Regions from separate parts of the Furfurilactobacillus entadae genome, predicted to be linked through region 4. Evidence: predicted binding sites of a transcription regulator. Region 4 holds the regulator's gene; each other region holds the start of a gene.
The links. Region 4 encodes Rex, which represses fermentation and respiration genes when NADH is low (regulators of the CRP and FNR family bind a similar motif). Its sites were predicted from a motif close to TTGTGAANTANTTCACAA; they were not measured.
Positions count from the first base shown of each region.

Region 1: pdhA (pyruvate dehydrogenase (acetyl-transferring) E1 component subunit alpha) is a predicted target of Rex. The motif match lies at 1,746-1,763, and genes of this name have one in related genera.
Region 2: ACKTR5_RS08230 (iron-containing alcohol dehydrogenase) is a predicted target of Rex. The motif match lies at 1,148-1,165, and genes of this name have one in related genera.
Region 3: adhE (bifunctional acetaldehyde-CoA/alcohol dehydrogenase) is a predicted target of Rex. The motif match lies at 1,450-1,467, and genes of this name have one in related genera.

Region 1 covers NZ_BQXN01000003.1:44,487-47,662, reverse strand. The annotation lists gene ACKTR5_RS02110 (hypothetical protein) at 181-699, shown strand; gene ACKTR5_RS02105 (peptide deformylase) at 783-1,394, opposite strand; gene pdhA (pyruvate dehydrogenase (acetyl-transferring) E1 component subunit alpha) at 1,907-3,025, shown strand; gene ACKTR5_RS02095 (alpha-ketoacid dehydrogenase subunit beta) at 3,028-3,176, shown strand, end outside.
Region 2 covers NZ_BQXN01000018.1:20,927-24,102, reverse strand. The annotation lists gene ACKTR5_RS08235 (peptidoglycan bridge formation glycyltransferase FemA/FemB family protein) at 1-985, shown strand, start outside; gene ACKTR5_RS08230 (iron-containing alcohol dehydrogenase) at 1,203-2,375, shown strand; gene ACKTR5_RS08225 (ABC transporter ATP-binding protein) at 2,565-3,176, shown strand, end outside.
Region 3 covers NZ_BQXN01000010.1:2,098-5,273, reverse strand. The annotation lists gene adhE (bifunctional acetaldehyde-CoA/alcohol dehydrogenase) at 1-1,418, opposite strand, end outside; gene ACKTR5_RS05885 (L,D-transpeptidase) at 1,825-2,388, shown strand; gene ACKTR5_RS05880 (D-alanyl-D-alanine carboxypeptidase family protein) at 2,419-3,176, shown strand, end outside.
Region 4 covers NZ_BQXN01000002.1:105,238-108,413, reverse strand. The annotation lists gene groL (chaperonin GroEL) at 1-325, opposite strand, end outside; gene groES (co-chaperone GroES) at 395-679, opposite strand; gene ACKTR5_RS01700 (redox-sensing transcriptional repressor Rex) at 926-1,585, opposite strand; gene abc-f (ribosomal protection-like ABC-F family protein) at 1,926-3,176, shown strand, end outside.

The DNA.
Region 1 (3,176 bases), on a different contig from region 4:
ATTAAGGTGTTTTATCCCGAACAGCGGTTGTGTCGCCACAACATTTGTCTTTTAGTTTACCATAGCCCTTTGGGGATGTACACCAAACGGGGGTCGTTGCCATGCGGGGCAAACCGAAACTGATTAGGATGAGATGTAATTATGGTAGAATTAAAGGGAAAACAGGAAGGGTGATAGTCGATGACATTAACAATTACGATTATTGTCGGTGTTGGTGTTGCATACTTGGTCTACCATTACATTCATCAGCTCATTGTTCGTCGAGCCACGACCATCGTGAGAGATGATGCCCAGGCGACGACAGAGGCGGCAGTTTCACAAGCGTTGCAACAGTTAGCAAGAGAGGCCACGTTAAGTGAGGGGCAGGATCACTATACGGTGGCCCAAACTGTCGCGGATGTTTGGGGCCGGGGCGTTATGGCGTTTGAATTTACCATTGTGGGTGACGGGCTAACGCCTGCTCAATTGCCAATGCTGCGGCGGCAGTTGAATAATGCACTGGGTGAATACGCGGGTAAACATGAGGTTGCCCGTTATTCAGCAGACTCACCAACGTTTGTGGTTACAGATCTATGGCTCTTTGAAGACCAATGGCATGTCGATGTCGCGTACCTAATGAATGAGGCGACCGTCGAGTACATTCGGGATTTAAAACGTCTTAATGCTTCTGAAGTTCCCACCCAAGAAAAACAGGATTAATGAACAAATAAAAATGGCAACGACCTACATTATCTGGGTCGTTGCCATTTTTGATTGTTCATTATTAATAGCTGTGGCGTGGGTTAACCAATTAAAATGGTGCCATCATCAGCGGCGAAGGGATGTTCATGATTAATGTGATCATAGAACAAGGTGCCGTGTAAATGATCAATTTCATGTTGGCAAACAATGGCTGGGTAATTCTTCAGCCGAATCGAGTGAGTCTCACCGTCAACATCTTGGTACCGAAGGGTGATCCGGTCAGCACGGGGAACATAGCCAGGCCGATCTTCATCAACGGATAAACAACCTTCACCCTCAGATAGTGCACCAGCTTGAACTGATTGGCTAACGATAACGGGATTGATGATCACGTCTTTAAAGATTGGGTTATCTTGTGCTTCTTGGGCAGCCTTGACGATATCGTCGTGGTTTTCAGGATCCTCTGGTTCAACCGGGGAGGGAACCAAGACGGCAGCCATCTGAATGGAAACATCCACTTGTGGTGCGGCCAAACCGACACCGGCCCGGAGCTTATACTTTTCAGCGAGGTCAGGATTTTGGCTAACTTCCAAATATTCCATCATGTCAGCAGCAAGCTGGCGGTGCTCCTCACTTAAAGGAAAGGTAACCTTAGCCGCCTGTTTTCGCAAAGTGGGGTTACCATCCCGAATAATGTTGTTCATTAATATCACGTTCGTTCCTCCTCGAGTAGTTCTGCATACTAGTGTAGCATATGCGTGAAAATGGGACTACTACCCATCTTAATTGAATGTGGCCGCCCATGATTTTGTTAATTGCTAAGTGAAACAACAAACAATGCGGATTGTTTCACCGTAATTTTCAGTTGAATTAGTGGGTGATTCACGGCTGGTTTGGGGATGCTTGTGAAAATGGAAAGGGATGAAAGAAATGGTTGAGACCTGTTAACCGTTCAAAGAAAAGAGTAAAAATCGTGACCTGACGCGGATACGGTTTATTTGTTAGACAAATTTAGCAAAAACTGTCCGAAAGCTTCACAAAGTCGCAGGTGGCTGCCTAATCTATTGTGAACAGATTAACGAGGCTGAAAACCCTTGCAAACGGATTCTGCAAAGCGGTACAATAAATTACGAAAGATGAAAGCGCATACATTTGCTTATGAGAAATATTAGACACTGGGCGAATGAACAGCTGTCATCAGATAAAGGGAAGGAATGTGTGCATTATGGCAAACAACGATTCATCAACGGCAATTGTCGATTTCGCTGCAATTAAAAATAACCAAGGCAGTGATTATAAGACGGTGCAAGTATTAGACAGTTCTGCCAAAGTCGTTAATCAAGAGGTCTTTGATAGTTTCAGCAATGACCAATTGGTTGATTTCATGAAGAAAATGGTATGGGAACGTGCATTGCATGAACAAACAATGAGCTTTTCACGTCAAGGTCGGTTAGGCTTTTACGCCCCAACGGCTGGTGAAGAAGCAAGTGAAATGGGGAGTGTTTCAGCATTTGAACCCCAAGACTTCTTATTCCCTGCTTACCGTGACCTTCCTCAATTAATTCAACATGGTGGTTCAGTTGAAAAAGGGTACTTATGGTCACGTGGTCATGTTCTTGGCAATATTTATGATGAAAAATATCGTGCTTGGATGCCACAGATCATTATCGGTGCACAGTATGTTGAAGCTGCCGGTGCTGCTCTAGGAATTAAAAAGAACGGGGAAAAAAACGTTGCCTTTGTTTACACCGGCGATGGTGGGACATCGCAAGGGGACACGTACGAAGGATTAAACTTTGCTGGGGCTTTCCAAGCACCACTTGTTGCCTTTGTTCAAAATAACGGTTTTGCCATTTCTGTTCCACGTGCAAAGCAAACAGCTGCGAAGACACTGGCTCAAAAAGCTGTCGCTGCCGGAATTCCATCTGTTCAAGTTGATGGGATGGATGTTTTGGCCGTTTACGCTGTTTCAAAAGCTGCCCGTGACTATGCGGCAGCAGGGAACGGACCAGTCTTAATTGAAACCTTAACGTACCGGTATGGTGCTCACAGTTCCGCTGGTGATGACCCATCGCGTTACCGGAGTAAAGAAGAAGAAAAACCGTGGCATGATGAAGACCCATTGATTCGGTTACGGAAAGTGCTGACAGATAAGGGCTTATGGTCTGATCAACAAGAAAGTGACTATGTCGACGCATGCAAGGCTGACTTTAAGGCTGCATTGAAGGCTGCGGATGCAGAACCAAAGCAAACCAACGTTGAAATGTTAAAGAATACGTTCGAAGTACCAACTCCGAACATCAAGGCGCAAATTGCCGAATTTGAAGCAAAGGAGTCGAAGTAATCATGGCTACGAAAACTTATATTCAAGCGATTACTGACGGACTTGATCAAGTCCTAAGCGACGATGACAAGACGTTAATCTTCGGTGAAGATGTCGGGAAAAATGGTGGTGTGTTCCGGACAACCCAGGGCTTACAGGACAAGTATGGTGA
Region 2 (3,176 bases), on a different contig from region 4:
TAAGACCTTTCTTGAATGCCTCACCACGTATGCTTACGATCACGAGGGGCTGGAATTTTCCTTGTTGCCCAACCTAGATCGCTACGTTTTAAATGACGACGGTGAGATCGTAACTGAGCAAAACGCCGAGCTCATTCATATGCTTGAGGTTCTCCACTATCGCTACACCGATTTCACCGCAACTGGTTACCAAAAGGCGACCCATGCAAATCACTTTGTTTATAAAAAGACGCTGAGCGGCTTGACCGCGGCAGAGCTGACCGCCAGCTACTCAAAGGCCACGCGCTACAACATCAATAAGGCCAAAGAGGTTGGTGTTGAGCTGCGCCAGTTGACCTTTGATGAACTCGCTGAGTTTAAAAACAATACCGAAGCCACGGCTGAACGGCTTCACTTCAAGGACAAACCGTTAAGCTATTACCAAAGTGCATTTCAAACTTACGGGGATCACGTTAAGTTTATGGTGGCAGAGCTGAATTTACCCCGCTACATGACACGCTACCAAGATAAAATCGATCAAAATCAGCACCAAATCGCGGAACTAGCTGCTAAACACAAAGCCTACAACGATAAAAAGATCGCCGAGTTGGAACGGCAAAACGCAAATCACCATCAGAAAATCACGCAAGCCAATACCTTCTTAGAAGCGTTTGGTCCTGTTCTGAATATTGCTGGTGCGATGTTCATCAGCCAACCACAAGAAATGGACTACGTTTTTAGCTATACCAACGAAACGTTTAAGGCCTTTCGCGGACCGTTCTTACTTCAGGACACAATGATGCACGAAGCTGCCGCGGCTGGCATCCCCACGTACAACTTTTTGGGCATCGCTGGTCAGTTTGACGGAAACGACGGCGTCTTCGAGTTCAAACGTGGCTTCAACGGCTACCCCACCGAGATCCTTGGTGAATTTACGAAGATCATCCGCCCTGCCAAACACCAGATGCTGTCGGTCTTCAAAGAATTGAAACAACTTGTTTCATAATTTTCATGCTCAATGCCACGCTTGTGAAAATTCCGGAATGTTTTTCGGAAAACACACTGAAAACGACAAGATAATCATATGCAAGCAATTCCTTACCAAAACTAGACCACTTAAGACAACAACTAGGTATTGATAATTGTAACTATGACAGTTATAGTTTACTTGTGAATAAAGTTACGACATGTTTTCACAAATTCCGAAAGAAGGTTTTTCATTTATGGTTGAACGTAGTTATGATTTCTTAATGCCAAGTGTTAATTTCTTTGGCCCTGGTGTCATCAGTAAGATTGGTGATCGCGCTAAGATGCTCGGCATGAAGAAGCCGGTCATCGTTACCGACAAGTTCCTTGAAGGATTAGAAGGCGGTGCCGTTCAACAAACGTTGGCTTCATTGGATGAAGCTGGTGTTGACTACGTCATTTACAATGGCGTTGAACCTAACCCAAAGATCCGCAACATTAAAGAAGTTAAAAAGTTATATGAAGATGAAGGCGCTGACTCAATCATCACTGTTGGTGGTGGGTCTGCCCATGATACTGGTAAAGGTGCCGGAATCATTTTGACAAACGGTGACGACATTACCACACTGGCTGGAATCGAAACCTTAGACAAGGCTTTGCCACCATTGATCGCCGTTAACACAACTGCCGGAACTGGTTCAGAATTGACCCGTCACGCAGTTATCACTAACGAAGAAACACACTTGAAGTTCGTTGTTGTTTCATGGCGGAACATTCCGTTGGTTTCATTCAACGACCCAAGTTTGATGTTAGATGTTCCAAAGAGCTTAACGGCCGCTACTGGGATGGACGCCTTTGTCCAAGCCGTTGAACCTTACGTTTCTGTTGACCATAACCCAATCACCGACTCACAATGTATCGAAGCCATCAAGTTGATCGAAACTTCCTTACGTGAAGCCGTTGCTAATGGTCACAACTTGGAAGCACGGACCAAGATGGTTGAAGCTGAAATGTTAGCCGGAATGGCCTTCAACAACGCCAACTTAGGTTACGTTCACGCCATGGCTCACCAATTGGGTGGTCAATATGACGCGCCTCATGGTGTCTGCTGTGCCCTGCTTCTGCCTTACGTTGAACAATACAACCTGATTGCTGACCCACAACGGTTCGCTGAATTAGCTGAAATCATGGGTGAAAACACTGAAGGTCTGTCAACACGTGACGCCGCTGAATTGTCCATCAAGGCCATGAAGCAATTGTCACAAGATGTTGGAATCCCTGCTTCCATCAAGGAAATCGGTGCTAAGCCTGAAGACTTTGAACTGATGGCTGAAAACGCCTTGAAGGATGGGAACGCCTTCTCTAACCCTCGTAAGGGAACTAAGGAAGACATCATCAAGATCTTCCAAGCAGCTTACGACGCTGAATAATTAACGCCTTAACCGTGCTTAATGCACAAATAAACCCTTCGTTATCTGACGAGGGGTTTTATTTTGGCCAAAAATCGGCATGACGTCGCCGTATAAATACGGTTTTCCACAAGCACAAATAGTTGGAACAACGCAAAATTACGGGTACCCTAATGACAAATTCACTGAATCTTATCGGGGGCTTTCACCATGAAAAATCAATCATCATCCGTCACCACCGGCCAAATGTTCCGGTTCGTGTTCGGACAAGTTTTAAACAAGAAATGGTTGCTCGGCCTAAACGTCGTGGCCCTGGCCATCATTTCATTGCTTGAGTTTGTGATTCCACAGTATGAGCAATTCATCATCGACCATGTTATTCCTCATCACGACATCGGTTTGTTAACGGAGGTCGTCCTCGGGTTGCTAGGCACAGCCGTCGTTCTTGGCATCCTCAACTACGTTTCCACCTATTACATGGGGGTGCTTAGTCAAGGTGCCATTACAAACCTGCGAACCGACCTCTATCGCTACATTTTGCGGTTGGACACCCACTTCTTTGAATCCAGCAAAACGGGGGATCTGATGGTGCGGCTCACAAGCGACATTGGTAACCTGCAAAGCCTCATTTCGGCCAACATGCTTTCCATGGTTGGCAGCATCGTGACGTTTATCTTTGTCTGGATCTACATCTTTATTATCAACTGGCAAATGGCTGTGGCCGTCACGTTGACCTTTCCACTGATGTTTCTCATCTACCGGGTCTTTCGGAACCGAATTCACAACGCCTTTCGTGCCGCCCGTGCCTCACAGGCGCAAATG
Region 3 (3,176 bases), on a different contig from region 4:
TTTTCAAAGTAAACTTTACTTGGGATCTTAATCCATTGCATGTTGTTTCTCCGTTTAGCGATCGTCTTAACGTTAATTAAGTCAAATGATGAAACGTTGTGAGAAACGGCATTCTTACCCCATGAACCAGTCCCTAACGTTAAGGAAGGAATCATGTTGTTGTAGATGTTCCCAATCCCACCAACAGCTGATGGTGTGTTGATCAGAACACGGCTGGCCTTCATGCGAACACCAAATGAAGTCATTAAGTCTTCATCTTCAGTTTGTAATGAAGCGGTGTGACCAAGGCCACCAAAGTCGAGTAAGTCTTCACAAAGCTTCAGGGCGTCTTCACGCGTTGCGGCCTTGTAAACAGACAGAACTGGTGACAATTTTTCAGCTGACAATGGGTAGTCAGGACCAACGCCATCGATTTCAGCTAACAGAACCTTTGTGTTTTCAGGAACTTTGATGCCGGCAAGCTTGGCAATGTCAAAGGCTGATTTCCCAGCGATTGGGCCCTTAACACCGTGGGTGCGAGGGTCAAACATTGCTTCACCCAAGGCCTTTTGATCTGACTTCTTAACTAAGTAAGAACCAAGGCGTTGGAATTCAGCCATCACGTCATCGTAGATGTCAGCGTCGATAACAGCTGAGTTTTCAGAAGCACAAACCATCCCGTTATCAAACGTCTTTGACAAAGTAATGTCGTTCACGGCACGTTTGATGTTTGCTGATTTTTCAATGTAAACGGGGCCGTTACCAGGTCCAACACCCAAGGCTGGTTTCCCAGTTGAGTAAGCGGCCTTAACCATTCCAGGACCACCAGTTGCCAACGTTGAGGCAATGCCATCGTTGTTGATCAACAAGTTTGTGGCTTCGATTGAAGGTTGGTCAATCCATTGAACCATGCCTTCAGGAGCACCAGCGGCAATGGCAGCGTCACGAACAACTTTGGCTGCGGCCACACATGATTGTTGTGCTTGTGGGTGGAAGGCAAAGATGATTGGGTTCCGTGTTTTCACGGCAATTTCTGCCTTGAAGATCACCGTTGATGTTGGGTTCGTAACGGGTGTAATCCCGGCGATAACACCAAGTGGTTCGGCAACTTCAGTGATTTCTTCCACTTCATCTTCACGGATGATGCCAACTGTCTTGTCATCCTTGATCTTGTGCCAAATGTTTTCTGAGGCGTAAATATTTTTAATTGCTTTATCTTCGACAATTCCGCGACCAGTTTCTTCAACAGCTAACTTAGCCAAGTCCATGTGCTTGTCCAGTGCTGCCATCGCCATTTCATGAACGATGTGGTCAATGCGTTTTTGATCAAAATCATCCATCTTGTCGAGCGCTTCGTGACCTTTGTCAACGAGCTTTTGAATCATGTCTGCTACATCATTTGTTTCTTTTTCGGCTTTTTTATCAGTCTTCACAACCATTGTTTGAATTCCTCCATCAATGTTGAAGTTATTGTTATCTCTTTCACAATTAGTAGTTTAGCACCTTGTAAAAACTTTGCAAGTCTTTTTGCTCAAAAAATAACAAAGGATTTTTAAGTAACCGCTTACATTAGTGATACCAGTGGATTACTGCTCGTAATGTTTTTTCATCCTTATTGGTTTTGTTATTAATGAACCTTTGTGAATAGTGAAACTTTATTATCTGCCAACATGTCCTTTCCCCAATTAATGGCTCATTTCCAGCCGTTAACTTAACCAACTAAATAATCAACTTTTTAGTTGGTTTGCCAGCTGCTAACTTCACACAGATGGTATAATATTTGGGTTAGTCAGCAAAACGCACACGTTTTAAACCCTTACATCATTCGTTTTATGGAGAAAAAATATGTCTTTACGCACTCATTTCGTCCTCAAACTCACCCTCGTCGTTTTCGTGAGCGTCCTTTTCAGTCAGTTTGCCGGCATTAGTTCAACCGGCCTCACGCCTGACCCCATTGTCGCCAGCGCGGCTACCCATGAAAAGCAATCACACCAAGCGACGTACCCAGATCTCATTAAGTATCCCCATGCGTGGTTGTTGGTTTCATTAAAGCACCAGCGCGTTTACGTGATGAACGGCAAAACAAAACTTTACACGATGCTGGCTTCTACCGGGATGCATGATTCAACACCAACCGGAACTTTTCACATTGAGGCCGAACGGGGAACCTATTTTTACGCGCCGCGCTTTAATGAAGGGGCTTATGATTGGGTGTCATGGAAGGATCACGGCGTCTACTTGTTCCACTCAACACCAACTGACGAACAAAAAAACATTCTCCCTGGCCCGAAAGCCGACTTAGGTAAACGCCCATCTTCCCACGGTTGTGTCCACCTTTCCATTCCGGATGCCCACTGGGTCTATGAAACCATTCCAACCGGCACCACTGTTAAAATCATTAAGGGGTAACCAATCATCATAACGGGGAACGCATCAACCATGAAAAAAACCATCATTCTGTTAATTCTTTTACTCACCTTTACGGGTACCAGTACCGTTCTTTGTACTAGGGGACACGCTGACACCAAATCTGTTTCCACGTTGGTCATGGACGCCAAATCTGGGCATGTCTATCAAAAAAGTGACGCCACCACACCACGACCAGTTGCTTCCATTTCGAAGCTCTTCATCATCTATCTCGCACTGCAAAAAATTAACCAGGGAAAATTAAAACTGGATCAGCAGGTCACAGCACCCGCAGATATTGCGGCCCTTTCTCATGAACCAGCTCTTGCAAACGTTCCACTTGAAAATGGTCAAAGCTATTCCGTCAGGGACTTACTATCTGCCTCGCTTATTCATTCTGCCAACGGTGCCATCATGCTACTGGCTCAGGCCATGTACGGAAACCAGGCAAATGCCGTTAAAGCCATCAACCACCAAGCGGCCAACTGGAAACTTCAGCACTACCAACTGGTCAACGTTACCGGCTTAAATAATCAGTCGTTGGGGTCACTCCGCGTCACCCACACCGGCGAAACCGCGGAAAACAAGCTTCGGGCAGTGGATGTTGCCACCGTGGCCCAGAAGCTTCTCGGTCGCTACGAAAAACAGGTTTTAAGCATTTCCAGTCAACCGCACGTTCAATTTGCACTTGCTAACGACTTTCCCACTGAAAATCGGATGTTGCCCACCCAAAGCGATTACTTTGAGGACACGCCAGTTGATGGGCTTAAAACTGGTTCTTCTGAAACAGC
Region 4 (3,176 bases):
CAGCCGTAACGTTCTTCATCCCTTCGTTAACGATGGATTGCGTCAACACCGTGGCGGTCGTTGTTCCGTCACCGGCGATGTCGTTTGTCTTGGAAGCAACTTCTGCCACCAACTTAGCACCCATGTTTTCGAAATGATCCTTTAATTCAACGGCCTTGGCAATCGTCACCCCATCATTTGTGATGGTTGGTGAACCATATGTTTGTTCCAAAACGACGTTCCGTCCCTTTGGTCCAAGTGTTGTCTTTACTGTGTTCGCTAATTTATCGACCCCAGCGAGCATTGCGCTCCGGGCGTCTTCTGAAAACTTCAAATCTTTAGCCATTTTTCTGCCACCTCAACTGTATTTTAGTGTGCTGACACATGCTTATTTCGGTTAGTTAACGCTGCGTTGTTATTCAACAACCGCAACGATGTCTTTTTCATGGAGAACCAGGTAGTCATTACCGTTATCTGAAACTTGGGTTCCCGCATACTTGTCAAACATCACAACGTCGCCCGCTTTAACAAGTGGGGCAACCGTCGTTCCGTTATCCAAAATCCGGCCAGTTCCAACTGAGATAACCTTCCCAGTTGTTGGCTTTTCCTGTGCATTACTTGCAAGGACAATGCCACCAATGGTCTGTTCTTCTTCTTCTGAAGCTTGTAAAATAACGCGATCTCCTAATGGTTTTAACACGTTGATTCCCTCCAATATCATTATTATAATCAGAGCTTTTAGCACTCTTATACGTTAAGTGCTAACAACATGCTCTATGATAACCATGCCGCTTTCTGAATGCAAGTGTTTTGGTCAAACTTAGTCAAAAAGTTTTTGCCCAAGCCACTGACGCCCCATTCACCAAGACATACGGCAACGTGAGCCAAATATTTTTTGACAATAAAAAAACATCTGGCTCATTGTCCAAATGTTATTAAACCGTGCTTATTCGTCGTCCTCTTCCCCATCGTCGCCACCTTCGTAATGGTCGATGAAGTAAATCAAGGTTTGTAATTCGTTTGTTAAATCGACGTTTTGAACCCGAATGTTGTCAGGAACCGTTAACCGCCGTGGCGTAAAGTTCAAAATTCCCTGAACACCAGCTTCAACCACTTGATTCGTCACGTCTTGCGCTGTGTCTTCTGGCACACTCACAATTGCAATTTCAATTTGTTGATCCCGCAACTGTTGTACCATCTCATCCAGTGGATAAATTGGCACACCACTTTGAACTGTATTAATGATGGCTTCGTTCACATCAAAAGCGGCACTGATCCGAACGTTACTGTTTTGGTGGAAGTTAAAGTTGAGCAATGCATGCCCAAGGTTCCCAACCCCGATCAACGCAACGTTAGTCAGTTGATCCTGATTTAAGATTCGTTTGAAGAATTCAAGTAATTTAGGCACGTCATAGCCGTAGCCCCGTTTTCCTAGTGCACCAAAATAGGAAAAGTCCCGCCGAATCGTGGCGGAATCCACCTTCACTGCTTCTGACAATTCTGTTGATGAGACGCGCATCTTATCTGCGTTGAGGAGAATGTTCAAGTATCGATAATAAATTGGCAACCGTTTTGCCGTTGCCCGTGGAATTCGTTGTTCAGCCACAGCAGTCACTCCTTTTCTTTCCGCACTTTGCGGGTTATCCTTGTGAAACTCGTTGTAAGGTAAATTATAGCATAGGGCCCCTTATTGTGAAGCATATTTCATATCAGCATTCGGGTATTTCATAAAATCACAAGGGCATTTCACCATTTTTCAATGCGCAAAAGTGGCTTAAACCGGCGTTTCTTTTACTGATTAATTTTTAGACCACTTCTCGAGTGGTTACACGCGTTTATCCACCAATCATTAGTTCATTTCACGAACTTTTTGTCCCTTTCGCAATCCCACCCCACAACATGCTAAAATAGAACAAAGACTTTTATGATGTAGGAGACCTCAATTTATGCAAGTGCTTCAGGTGCAACAAGTTGCGCGACGTTTCGGCGCTGATACTTTATTTCAACACGTTTCAATGACCATTAACGACCGCGACCGTGTCGGTTTGGTGGGCCGGAATGGTGCCGGAAAATCCACCCTGCTGAAAATGATTGCTGGCATTACGGAACCTGATGAGGGAACCATTTCTTCTTCAAAGGGCGCCACCATTGGCTACCTTCCTCAGGACGCCGGCTTAACCTCGAGCAACACCGTCTGGGACGAAATGCTCACCGTTTTTGCTCAGCAGCAGCGCCAGGAAGCCCAGTTGCATCAACTCGAAGCCCAAATTGCCGACCCCGCGGCTGATCATACCAGTGCAGATTACACCCACTTACTAACCGACTACGACCAGTTGCAGCACGACTTCACAGAAAATAACGGTTATGGCTATCAGGCCACGATTCGTGGTGTTCTCCATGCCTTTCATTTCGATGAAGACACGTACGACCGTAACGTCACCAGTTTTTCTGGTGGGCAAAAGACCCAGCTTGCACTTGCAAAACACCTTCTTCAACGCCCAGACTTGCTGATTTTGGATGAACCAACAAACCATTTGGACATCCAAACGCTAAGTTGGCTAGAGGATTACCTGAAAACGTACCCGGGAGCCGTCCTCGTCGTTTCCCATGACCGGTACTTTCTTGACCATGTCGTGACCACCGTCTACGACATGAACCAACACACGTTGACCCATTACACAGGAAACTACTCAGCTTATTTAAGCCAGAAGGCAACACGGCTCACCACTGAACAACGGGCGTACGACAAGCAGCAGACCCAAATCAACGCCCTTGAAGATTTCGTTAACCGTAACATCGTCCGTGCCTCAACCACCAAGCGGGCCCAAGCCCGGAGAAAACAGCTTGCAAGCATGGATCGGTTGGAGGCACCCAAAGATGACGATCGCTCCATCCGCATTCGGTTTGAACCATCTGGTGAAAGTGGCAAAGAGGTGCTCAAGGTCCAGGATGTCAGCATTGGCTACACGAGCGACCATCCGCTGGCCGAACACATTAATTTAGACGTCGTTAAACAACATGCGGTCGGCATCGTTGGTCCCAACGGGGTTGGTAAATCAACCCTCTTGAAATCCATTTTGGGCCAACTGCCACTGCTTGCTGGAACTGTCAAACTTGGTGCCAGCTTGAGCATTGGTTATTATGATCAAGAACAAGCAATCCTGCACGATGACAAGACGGTCCTTAGTGAAGTGTGG